Regions from separate parts of the Rhodococcus erythropolis R138 genome, predicted to be linked through region 2. Evidence: riboswitches for the same ligand, from Rfam matches in the RefSeq annotation. Region 2 holds a riboswitch; the other holds the start of a gene.
What was found. Region 2 has a riboswitch for S-adenosylmethionine ahead of H351_RS09505 (FAD/NAD(P)-binding protein). Riboswitches for the same ligand answer to the same signal wherever they lie in the genome.

Region 1 (5,968 bases), 2.8 Mb from region 2:
AACCGACGTCATGAGGCCGAGCGAGCCGAAGCCCTGGGCCACGGTGTCGGACTGGACGTCGCCGTCGTAGTTCTTGCATGCCCAGACGTATCCACCCTCCCACTTGAGTGCGGAAGCGACCATGTCGTCGATGAGGCGGTGCTCGTAGGTCAGACCTGCGGCATCGAACTCAGCCTTGAACTCGGTCTCGTAGACGTGCTGGAAGATGTCCTTGAAGGCACCGTCGTACGCCTTGAGAATGGTGTTCTTGGTGGACAGGTACACCGGGTAGTTCTGCTGCAGTCCGTAGGTGAGCGACGCGCGAGCGAAGTCACGGATGGACGTGGTGAAGTTGTACTGCCCCTGGACGACGCCGCCCTCTTCGGGGAAGTTGACCAGTTCGTGCTCGATCGGTGCGCTGCCGTCCTCAGGCGTGTAGGTGATCATCACCTTGCCGGGGCCGGGGACCTTGAAGTCTGTGGCGCGGTACTGGTCGCCGAATGCGTGACGGCCGATGATGATCGGCTTGGTCCAGCCCGGAACGAGTCGCGGAACGTTGGAGATGATGATCGGTGCGCGGAAGATCGTGCCGCCGAGAATGTTGCGGATCGTTCCGTTCGGGGAACGCCACATCTTCTTGAGACCGAATTCCTCGACACGTGCCTCGTCCGGCGTGATCGTGGCGCATTTGACGCCGACGCCGTGCTTCTGGATCGCGTGCGCTGCGTCGATGGTGACCTGGTCGTCGGTCTCGTCGCGGTACTCGATACCGAGGTCGTAGTACTCGAGGTTCACATCGAGATACGGATGGATCAACTTGTCTTTGATGAACTGCCAGATAATGCGCGTCATCTCATCGCCGTCGAGTTCGACGACGGTGCCCTCAACCTTGATTTTGGACATGGGTGCTTCGCGTCCTCCTAGGAAGTTTCCCTGGTTACACGGTTGCGGTCACACTTTGTGAGTGGGTCCGCGAACGGTTCGATTATCAAACCTAGACGGTGTGGACTGATCTCGGGAGATGAGTCCCAAACAAGACAAGCGTACTGCTAACCCGTGAGGCCGCAACCGGCAGGTCCACCCATCGGTCTCTACTCGCGAGTAACTTTTTCCTGCTAGTGGGCTGCGTCGCTCTGTCTCGCGTGCGGTTGCGGCTCACAATTCGCCCCGCGTCAGGACTGCGCTCACTTCCCGGTAGAATCCGACTTGGTCATGAGTGTCAGCGTCAAGCCCCGGCTCGCTGGACGGCAACCCTCCAACCGCGGTGGGGTGCCCCGGGTGATGACCAGGTTTCCCGACGTGGATCTGCTCACGCAGTTCCACCGCAATTCGGGTGACAAGCGCGGGTCCGACAGGGACGGACCCCAGACCGGGCCGAGCCCCACGGAGGTAACTCAGTATGTGTCGCACTTGTAGATAGACCCCAGCACGGGGCGGCGATCCTTCGCCCCCGTCCGACATCTATCCGTCAGACCACTGGAGTGAACAAATCATGACCGACAACACAGCCGACGGCGCAGCAACTTCTGATCCGACCGCGAACTGGTCGTTCGAGACCAAGCAGGTGCACGCCGGGCAGACAGCGGACACCGCCACCAATGCGCGCGCTCTGCCGATCTACCAGACCACCAGCTACGTCTTCGACAGCACCGATCACGCTGCGGCACTGTTCGGCCTCGCCGAGCCTGGCAACATCTACACGCGGATCATGAATCCCACACAGGACGCCGTCGAGCAGCGCATCGCCGCCCTCGAAGGCGGAGTCGCCGCACTCCTCCTCTCCTCGGGTCAGGCTGCCGAAACCATCGCGATCCTCAACATCGCCGAAGCCGGCGACCACATCGTCTCGAGCCCGTACCTGTACGGCGGCACGTACAACCTCTTGCATTACACCCTTCGCAAGCTGGGCATCGAAGTCACCTTCGTCGAGGATCCCGACGATCTCGAGCAGTGGCGCGAAGCCATTCGCCCGAACACGAAGGCGTTCTACGGCGAGACGATCGCCAATCCCAAGAACCACATTCTCGACCTCCCCGGTATCTCGTCGTTGGCCCACGAGAACGGTCTTCCGTTGATCGTGGACAACACTGTCGCGACGCCGTACCTGCTCCGCCCACTCGAACACGGCGCCGACATCGTCGTTCACTCCGCCACCAAATACCTTGGCGGACACGGCACCGCGATCGCCGGCGTCATCGTCGACGGTGGCACCTTCGACTGGACGCAGGGTCGCCACTCGAACTTCACGACGCCTGACCCCAGCTATCACGGCGTCACCTTCGCAGACCTCGGCGCGCCGGCATTCGCACTCAAGGCGCGCGTCCAACTGCTGCGCGATCTCGGCTCCGCCGTGGCGCCGTTCAACGCGTTCCTCATCGCGCAGGGCATCGAAACCCTGAGCCTGCGCATCGAGCGCCACGTGTCCAATGCCCAGAAGGTCGCCGAATTCCTCGACGGCCACGGCGAGGTGGCCTCCGTTTCCTACGCGGGACTCCCCACCTCGCCATGGTTCGAACGCGGAAAGCAGCTGACGCCCAAGGGAACCGGCGCCATCGTCACCTTCGAGCTGCCCGGAGGTATCGATGCGGGCAAGACGTTCGTCAACGCCCTGACGCTGCACAGCCACGTCGCCAACATCGGTGACGTTCGCTCACTCGTCATCCACCCCGCCTCGACGACACACTCGCAGCTCACCCCCGAAGAGCAGCTCGCCTCCGGTGTCACGCCCGGACTCGTCCGCCTCGCGGTCGGTATCGAAGGAATCGACGACATCCTCGCCGATATCACCGTCGGCCTGGCTGCGGTGGCAAACTCGTGACCGTGAACGAATTGGAGCCCAGGATCGACCTCCTTCCCCCGCCCGACGGCCAGGTGGGGTTCGTCGACATCGGCGCCCTGGAACTCGAGAGCGGCGCGGTACTCCCCTCGGTTTCGCTCGCCGTTCAGCGGTGGGGTGAGCTGTCCCCGAACCGCGACAACGTCGTACTCGTCGAGCACGCACTGACCGGAGACTCACACGTCACCGGACCGATCTCCGCAAATCAGCCCTCCCCCGGCTGGTGGAACGGGATGGTTGGGCCGGGCGAACCGATCGACACCGGCGAATGGTGCGTCATCGCAACCAATGTCCTCGGTGGTTGTCGCGGCACGACCGGTCCTAGTTCGCTGGCCGACGACGGCAAGCCGTGGGGCAGCAGGTTCCCGGAGATCTCCATCCGGGATCAGATCGCGGCGGAGAAGAAGCTCGTCGATCTCCTCGGGATCGACCAGTTGGCCTCGGTAGTCGGCGGATCCATGGGCGGGATGCGCACCCTTGAATGGGCAGTTTCCTACCCGGACAGCATTCGCTCCGCGTTGGTTCTCGCAACCGGTTCACGGGCCACTGCAGATCAGATCGGCACCCAGACGACGCAGATCGCTGCCATCGTCTCCGATCCGGATTGGCAGGGCGGTGACTACCACGGAACGGGGCGGGCACCTCGCGCCGGACTCGGCATCGCCCGTCGCATCGCGCACCTGACGTACCGCACCGAGTCCGAACTGGATGCGCGCTTCGAGAACTCCGCTCAGAACGACGAAAATCCTTGGAACGGTGGACGATACGCCGTCCAGAGTTACCTGGAACATCAGGCAGACAAGCTGGTCGACCGCTTCGACCCGAGCACGTACGTCCTCCTGACCGAAGCCATGAACCGGCACGACATCGGTCGTGGACGCGGCGGCGTTGCAGCGGCGTTGGCATCGATCACGGCGCCGGTCGTCGTGGGCGGCGTGGACTCGGATCGGCTGTATCCCCTTCGTTTGCAAGAGGAGATCGCGGACGGCATTTCGACGTGCACGGGCCTCGAGATTCTCAAGTCCAGAGACGGCCATGACGGCTTCCTGACGGAGGCGGACGCTGTCGCCGGACTGCTTCGCCGAACGATGGAGTTCGCACGCACGGCCCGCTGATCCGGCACAGAGGCACAATTTCAGGATCCGTCAATGTCGGGAAAACCACAGCTGATCTGCAGGTTTTCCCGACATTTTCATTGGCGTACCTGAGCCGGCGCGGCTAGCATCGGCGAACGTGAATCAGCCGTGCTCGACGCGCCTGCAGGCTACGTACATTCCCGAGCACATGTCCTTCGCGTTCTGGGGTGACCCAGATCCGGCAGCGCGCCTGTCGGCGATGGGGATGCCGACCGGGTCGCCGGGCATCTGCCGGCTGGCGATCCCGGTCCACGAGTCGATCACAGCGACCGACGTCGAAGCGCAACTGCTCGACCTCGCCACCGCGATCGACGCCTTGCACACCCTCGATGCACGTCGCGACGACCTCGGACCGTCGTTGCTCGCATGGAAGCGCGTCATCGACACCGGCGCACATGACATTCCGACTGCAGCGCATGCCGCGATCGAGCGCGACGACACGAAAATCAGAAGCGCCCGGTCCACGGTGCGGTTGTTCACGGAAGCGCGCGCAGCCGTGGAGAGTCTTCGCCGAGCAAAGATTCAGGCGACATTGCGCCCGTATCAAGTGCACGGAGTTGCCTGGCTGACTGCACTGTCGGGTTCGGGCGGTGGAATCCTCGCCGACGAGATGGGTTTGGGCAAGACACTGCAAGCGATTTCGATGATCGCGATCCGCGCCGACGACGGTCCACACCTGGTTGTGTGTCCCACCTCGGTCATCGGAAACTGGCGCCGCGAGATCGAGCGATTCGCTCCGCATCTGCCACTGCACGTTCATCACGGGACCGCTCGCGCACTTCCCACTCGTGTTCCTGCCGGCGCCACGGTGCTGACCAGCTACAGCGTCTTGCGTTCCGACGCAGACCAATTGGCCCCGATCCATTGGAGTTCAGTGGTCTTCGACGAGGCACAGCAGATCAAGAACCCCTCTTCGCTGGCAGCCAAAGCAGCAATGCAGTTGTCGGCCGACGTCAAGGTAGCGATGACCGGCACGCCGGTGGAGAACCGTCTCGAAGAATTGTGGTCGCTCTTTCGCGTCGCCAATCCCGAAGTCCTCGGAACTCGCGCACGGTTTCGTCAACGCTTTGCCGTACCGATCGAATCCGGTCGATCGGCCACCGCGGCGACCAGGCTTGCCGCGGTCATCGATCCGTTCATTCTGCGCAGAACCAAAGACACAGTGGCCAAGGATCTTCCGCCCAAGCAATTTTCCACCGTCTCGTGCACTCTGACGTCGGAACAGGCGCGCATCTATCGGTCTGCAGTTGCAGATGCTTTCGACACCGGTTTGGGTACGGGAATTGCCCGGCGCGGCAATATCCTTGCACTGCTGACCACCCTCAAGCAGGTATGCAATCATCCGGCGCAGGTCACCGGCGATACGGATGACCTCTACGGAAGATCCGGAAAGCTCGACCGCGCAACGGAAATGATCGCCGAGATCGTCGACGACGGCGATCGCGCGCTGATATTCACGCAGTACCGGACGATGGGCGAGATGCTCTCGCGGCACCTGGGCTCCGAGTTGGGAATCGGCGCAATCCCGTTCCTTCACGGCGGCCTGAACACCGACAAGCGCGACGCGATGGTCGACGCATTCCAGAACGACACGGATTCACCACCGGTTCTGATTCTGAGCTTGCGCGCCGCCGGCTTCGGCCTCAACCTCACGCGCGCAAGTCACGTCGTGCACTACGACCGGTGGTGGAACCCAGCCGTCGAGGATCAAGCAACCGACCGGGCACACCGCATCGGCCAGAAGCGCACCGTCAACGTCCACACCTTGGTGACGGGCGGTACCGTCGAGGATCACATCGCAGCGATGCACGAGTCCAAACGAGCTGTGGCCGATGCTGTTTCCGGGAACGTCGAGGCCGCCCTGGCCGATCTCCCTGACACCGAACTGCGTGAACTCCTCGAACTCGACGGCGCGGTGATCATCTGATGGCCAACGAATTCGGTGTCACCGCTTGGGGTCGAGCATGGCTGCGCACGGTGGAGCGGACTGCGGCATCCGGTCCGAACCCGTCCCTGC
Region 2 (5,968 bases):
TGGAGCTGTCGGCACGTTACATCGGCGACAGGTTCTTGCCGGACAAGGCAATCGACTTGATCGACCAGGCCGGCGCCAGGCTTCGGTTGAAGACGGCCACCGTGGACACCGCTGCACTGCAGCAACGTCTCGAGCAGCTCGAGAGCGACAAGGAGAAAGCCGTCGCCGATGAATTGTACGAGAAGGCGTCGACCCTGCGTGACGAGATCAACGGCGTCGCAAAGCGTCTCGAGAAGGCAGGATCCTCGGTTCCTTCCGAGGAAACTCCGGATGTGACTGCTGAACAGATCGCCCAGGTTGTCGCCCGTGCCACGGGTATTCCGGCCAGCCAGATGACTCAAGCAGAGAAAGATCGCCTGCGCCGTCTGGAAGAGGAACTGCACGGTCGTGTCATCGGGCAAGATGACGCCGTTCGCGCAATCGCGCGTGCGGTGCGTCGTAGCCGGACCGGTATGAGCGATCCGGATCGTCCCGTCGGTAGCTTCCTGTTCCTCGGACCTACCGGTGTCGGCAAGACGGAGCTCGCAAAAGCTCTGGCTGCCACACTCTTCGGTGACGAGAACAAGATGCTGCGCTTCGACATGAGTGAGTTCGGTGAGAGGCATACGGTAAGCCGATTGGTCGGTGCTCCTCCCGGATATGTCGGCTACGGCGAGGCCGGACAGCTCACGGAACAGGTGCGTCGTAACCCGTACTCGGTGATCCTGCTCGACGAGATCGAGAAGGCACACCCGGACGTGTTCAACACCTTGCTCCAGGTGCTCGATGACGGGCGTCTGACCGACGGCCAGGGTCGGACGGTGGACTTCAAGAACACCGTCGTGATCATGACCAGCAATCTCGGCTCGGACATCATTTCGAGCAAGTCCGGTGGACTGGGCTTCACCACAGGTGATGCAGAGTCGGCGGAGAAGCCACTGCGCGACCGCGTGATGGCCAGGTTGCGCGAATCGATGCGGCCGGAGTTCCTCAACCGCATCGACGAGATAGTGATCTTCCGCAAGCTCGACACCGAGCAACTGCACCGGATCACTGATCTGTTGCTCGACGACAGCCGGAAGCGGTTGCAGTCCAAGGGCATCGACATCGAGTTCACCGCCGACGCAGTGGACTGGATTGCCGAGCACGGGCATCAACCCGAGTTCGGGGCTCGCCCGTTGCGTCGTTCGATTCAGCGTGTGGTCGACGACAAGATCGCCGACATGCTGCTCGATGATCTCCTCGAAGAGGGCGGCAGCATCACCGTCGCGGTTGACGAGGGTGAGTTGGTGTTCAGCTAGGAGGGGCACAGCCCCTGTGAGCGGTTAGGGAGTCTCTGGACTCCCTAACCGCTCACAGGCGCGCAGCGCCCAAAATCTCCGCCGCCAGGGCGTCGTTGTGCCGGAAAAACCCCGCATTGGTACGGGGACGAGGGAAAGCCGCCGACCAGTTGTGGCCTGCAACCCACGGCCCGGCCGCGAAGCGGCGAGGATGAGCTGTGTTGTCCTGGTCGAGAATTCGTGAAGTACCGTCGACGGCGAGCTTCGCCGAACTGTCGACGGTCGCACGAAGTTCGACTGCCTCCCCCCGACCGTGAAGCGTCCGCAGGAGCGAGTCACCGCTCGCGCTGATGGACGCAACCGGCAAGCGTGCTTCGACGAGGGTGTTCGCGGCCACGATGTCGGTGTGCGACGCACTACGAGCGACAAAGATCCCAGCCCCCGTTACCGGGTCGATTTCGGTGGAGAACGCCGAATCCGGCCCGAGGAACTGGACGATGCCGGCCTCGTTGAGCGCGATCAACTGTTCCAGTCGCTCGGGTGGCGGACCACTGGCGATGAAGCTGAAGAACGAATGAAGCCAACCCTCGACGTCCTTGGCGACGGATTCGGCCGGGATTCTGCCGCGCCGCAGCAATTCTCCGACAGTCATGTACGTCGACAGCAGCGCTGAGAAGACAGCGGCGTCGGCGCTGAAATACGGGTCCGACCTCCGCGCGACGTCTGCCGAGATGTATTCGTTGATCCGGGATTGGACCTCGGCAAGTCCGTCGTAGCGCTCACCGCCGAGTGGGCGGTTCAGTCGCTCGAGATCGATACGGTCTTCCGGCTTCGGAACTGCGTTCTCGACCAGTTCCTGCAATCGAGACGATCCCCAAGCCAGCGAGGCGAATTCGGCGTCGAACTCCTCCCAGGTGCCCACCGTCCGATCCGGGTGCGACGCGAACAGTTCGTGATAGTGGGCGCCTGCCAATTCTTTCGACGCCAGCGGCCAGATGTCGTTTCGGAAATCCAACGGCCCGTCGCCGGGCACAAGATCAGCGGTGAAGAACCGGGGTAGCGGTGGCCGCGCGTCGGCGATCGAGTACGAAATCTTGGAGTGGTACGGCACGCCTCGACGAGATCCGGCGTACAACAGAGGTTCCCGACCCGAGGGAGTGTAAGTGAGGGTGCCGTCCTCACCGCGTTCGAAGACGCCGCCGCGGCTCTCGGCGAGGAGAACCATCCAGTCGATGAAAGCCAGCCCGAGCCCGGCGATCAGAACCGGTTCGCGTTCGGGAATGACATCGGCGTCGAGGTCGGCGGTGTATCCCGGACCTACGTAGGTCAACCCGTGCTCGGACGCGAAGCTGGTCAGCGCGGTTTCACGCGGGGCAGCCAACGCATCGGGGTGCCCTTGCGCGAGAAGGACGGCCGTCGCTTCGATGACAACTCCGTCGTCCAGATGAACCGTCTGTATCTCGCCGACGTTCACGATGTCGACCACGGATCGTCGATGAACCCGAACGTCGACGTGCGCTGGTGCAGAGTCGACCGCGGTCTGGAACACCCAGTTCAGGTATCGGCTCTGTAGTGACCTCGATGCAAACGACGACGGGGTGATCATCGGAACTTCTGCCGCGATTTCGGGAAATTCGGCAAGTTCAGTCGAGTGCTCGGCGACCCATTCCGCGAGGGTCGGACCCGGCAGCACCGGGCCGGTCACGGCGGTGGTCTCGTCGGTGAACATCGTGACGTCCGCGGTTGTCGAATTCATCCACAGAAGCGGCGCCTGGCTGCCTCGCCAAATGCGGCCGGCGCCTGCCGGATACGGGTCCACGACGTGAATGTCGATCGGTACGGGATCGGCGTTCACCGATTCGTGAGCGAGGATTCGCTCGAGTACGCCGGTCCCGCGGGGGCCACCGCCCACGATCACGACGACAGCTGCTGTCCCCACTGAGGTACGGGGTCGATCGCCTGGCACGAGTCCTCCATCGGACCTGGCAGAAAGCACCCGCACCTCAGCAGAGGGGGTTGCTGCGACGTCACGGAGCCAGGACTCTCGATCGCTCTGGATGGTTAGTCCAGCTTATCTTCGGAGAATCGTGAGGCAAGGAATTCCGGACATCAGATCAGCGTGAATCAAACAGTTGTCAATCGTTATCTTTCGGTTTGCGTTGCCGGCAGGATCCGAGCGTGAACATCCCCGAAGCCGATTCGTGATCCCCCGACGCCGGGAGCGGTGGCTGAGATGGCGATGGTGTCGCCGTCTTCGAGAAAGGTTCGAGTCTCGGAGCCCACGGTCACGGGTTCCTTGCCACCCCAGGTCAGTTCGATGAAGGCGCCGCGCTGATCCTTGTCCGGTCCGGAAATGGTTCCGGATGCAAAGAGATCGCCGGTGCTCGCTGCTGCGCCGTTGATAGTGGTGTGCGCGAGCATCTGCGCCGGCGACCAGTACATTTGGGCGTAGGGCGGCCGGGAGACGACGTGACCGTTCCAATCGACGGCCAGGTCGATGTCCAACCCCCACTTCTCCTCGCCGCGCAGGTAAGAGAGAGGTTCGGGGTCCTGCACCGGCGTATCGATTCGGGCAGCTTCGAGCGCGAGCAACGGAACAACCCACGCAGAAATGGACGTCGCGAAGCTCTTCCCGAGATTCGGGCCGAGAGGGACGTATTCCCACGCCTGGATGTCCCGGGCGGACCAGTCGTTCACGACGACGGCGCCGAAGACGTGCTCGGCAAAGTCGTCCGGGGTGATGGAATCGCCCATCTTCGAGGGAGTTCCGACGATGAAGCCCATTTCGGCCTCGATGTCGAGGCGGCGGGACGGTCCGAAATCCGGGTTCTCCTGATCGGGTGACTTGCGCTGTCCGCAGGGGCGAACGATATCGGTGCCGGAGACGACGATGGTGCTCGAGCGCCCGTGGTATCCGACCGGAAGGTGCTTCCAGTTCGGCATCAAGGGGGCAGCGTCGGGTCGGAACAGGCGTCCGAGGTTGGTCGCATGATTTTCCGACGCGTAGAAATCCACGTAGTCGGCCACCGCGATCGGTAAGTGCATTGTGACTGAGTCGACGGGAAACACTGCGTCCGAGTCTATTTCGCCGGTCACTAGATCCGTGATCCGATTACGCACCGATACCCACTGATCCCGGCCCAGCGCCATGAACGCATTCAGAGTCGGTTCGGCGAAGACGGAATCTCCCAGTGTCGCTGCGAGATCGACCACCGAGTCGGCGACCCGAACACCAACACGCGGTGATCCTCCGGCGGGGGAGAAGATGCCGTATGGCAGATTGTCGATCCCGAACAACGAGTCGGCGGGAATGTCGATGGTCGTGACGGTCATACGAGTGTTCCTTCGGTTTTGTCGGAGCGGACGATCAATCCGAGACCTTCGAGTTCGGTGAGAGGGTCCGAAATGCTACAGGTCCCGAACGAGAGGAAGCGGCGACGCACCTCGCCGGCCTCGTCCGCGGTCAGTTCGGCCAGGGCTTGCGCGATCGATTCGCCATCGCGTTGCGCCAGAGCAGCAACAACTTCCGAGCGGTCGGCGCCCCGCCTCACAGCGTTGACGGCCACCATGATGTTGAGGAAGCCGTGCTGCTCGAAACCTGTCTCCGGATCGGTATTGCGCACGCCGTGATGCAGTCCCGCGGTCGCCTTGAACGGGATGCCCGCTCGGACAACGGATATCACGGCGTCGGCGAGCTCGTCCTCGTCCGGGTACGCTTCGGCGACAATTCCTCCGGTGCGAAACTTCGCGGAATACCCGGCGGTTTCGAGCGCCGTCAGAAAGTCCACGCGTCGATCACCGCGGGGTACCTCGACAAAAATGTCCAGGTCGGGATGAGCGGCATGGACGGGAGCGAGTTCCTCGAAGGCGGCTTCGGCGTCCAACCCGTCAGGAATTCCCACTTCGACGGCGGCGACGCTGACACCGGGGATAGCGAGCGCGTTCGACAGTGCCGCCGCCGTATCGGCTGGACCGGCCGGCACAGTCAGACTCAGCGTCACCGGGTTGTCAGCTGAAACGTACGCGGCCAGTTCGCTCAATCGCGGCGCGGGAAAGACGAAGGGCCCGACCAGTGCGTCATAGTCCGCCTGCTGGTAGGCCGCGTGGGCCGGAACTGCCTCGGCGAGAGGAGCATTGCCGGGTGGGAAGAGTGCTGCGTCGTCGCACAGGCCGCGCAGGAGTGGGGAGATGATCGTCATTGCTGAGGCCCCCGCCCTGCCCAACTCCAGGCGTACGCTTCGTCTTCACAGGCCAAGGCTCCCTCACCCAATTCGAGGGGCCGGAACGTATCGACCATCACGGCCAGCTCGTCGAAGAACTCGGCGCCGATGCTTCGCTCGTACGCGCCGGGTTGTGGGCCGTGGGCGTGGCCGCCGGGATGAATCGATATCGAACCCTGCCCGATGCCGGAACCCTTGCGTGCCTCGTAGTCACCGCCGCAGTAGAACATGATCTCGTCCGAGTCGACGTTCGAGTGGTAGTACGGCACGGGGATCGACAGGGGGTGGTAGTCGACCTTGCGGGGCACGAAGTTGCAGATCACGAAGTTGTTCCCCTCGAATGCCTGGTGCGCGGGCGGCGGCTGGTGAACACGGCCCGTGATCGGCTCGTAGTCGGAGATGTTGAAGGTGTACGGGTACAGGCATCCGTCCCAACCGACGACATCGAAAGGGTGCGTGGGATAAACCATTCGGGTGCCGACGATGCCC

Region 1: another riboswitch for S-adenosylmethionine. It lies ahead of H351_RS22015 (bifunctional o-acetylhomoserine/o-acetylserine sulfhydrylase); the one in region 2 lies ahead of H351_RS09505 (FAD/NAD(P)-binding protein).

What each region holds. Positions count from the first base shown of each region.
Region 1 is NZ_CP007255.1:4,792,815-4,798,782, forward strand. Features, by position in the region: gene H351_RS22005 (NADP-dependent isocitrate dehydrogenase) at 1-882, opposite strand, end outside; SAM riboswitch class IV at 1,188-1,328, shown strand; gene H351_RS22015 (bifunctional o-acetylhomoserine/o-acetylserine sulfhydrylase) at 1,472-2,797, shown strand; gene metX (homoserine O-acetyltransferase MetX) at 2,794-3,930, shown strand; gene H351_RS22025 (DEAD/DEAH box helicase) at 4,100-5,878, shown strand; gene H351_RS22030 (SWIM zinc finger family protein) at 5,878-5,968, shown strand, end outside.
Region 2 is NZ_CP007255.1:2,020,084-2,026,051, forward strand. Features, by position in the region: gene H351_RS09500 (ATP-dependent Clp protease ATP-binding subunit) at 1-1,280, shown strand, start outside; gene H351_RS09505 (FAD/NAD(P)-binding protein) at 1,333-3,225, opposite strand; SAM riboswitch class I at 3,230-3,323, opposite strand; gene fahA (fumarylacetoacetase) at 3,402-4,592, opposite strand; gene H351_RS09515 (hypothetical protein) at 4,589-5,458, opposite strand; gene H351_RS09520 (homogentisate 1,2-dioxygenase) at 5,455-5,968, opposite strand, start outside.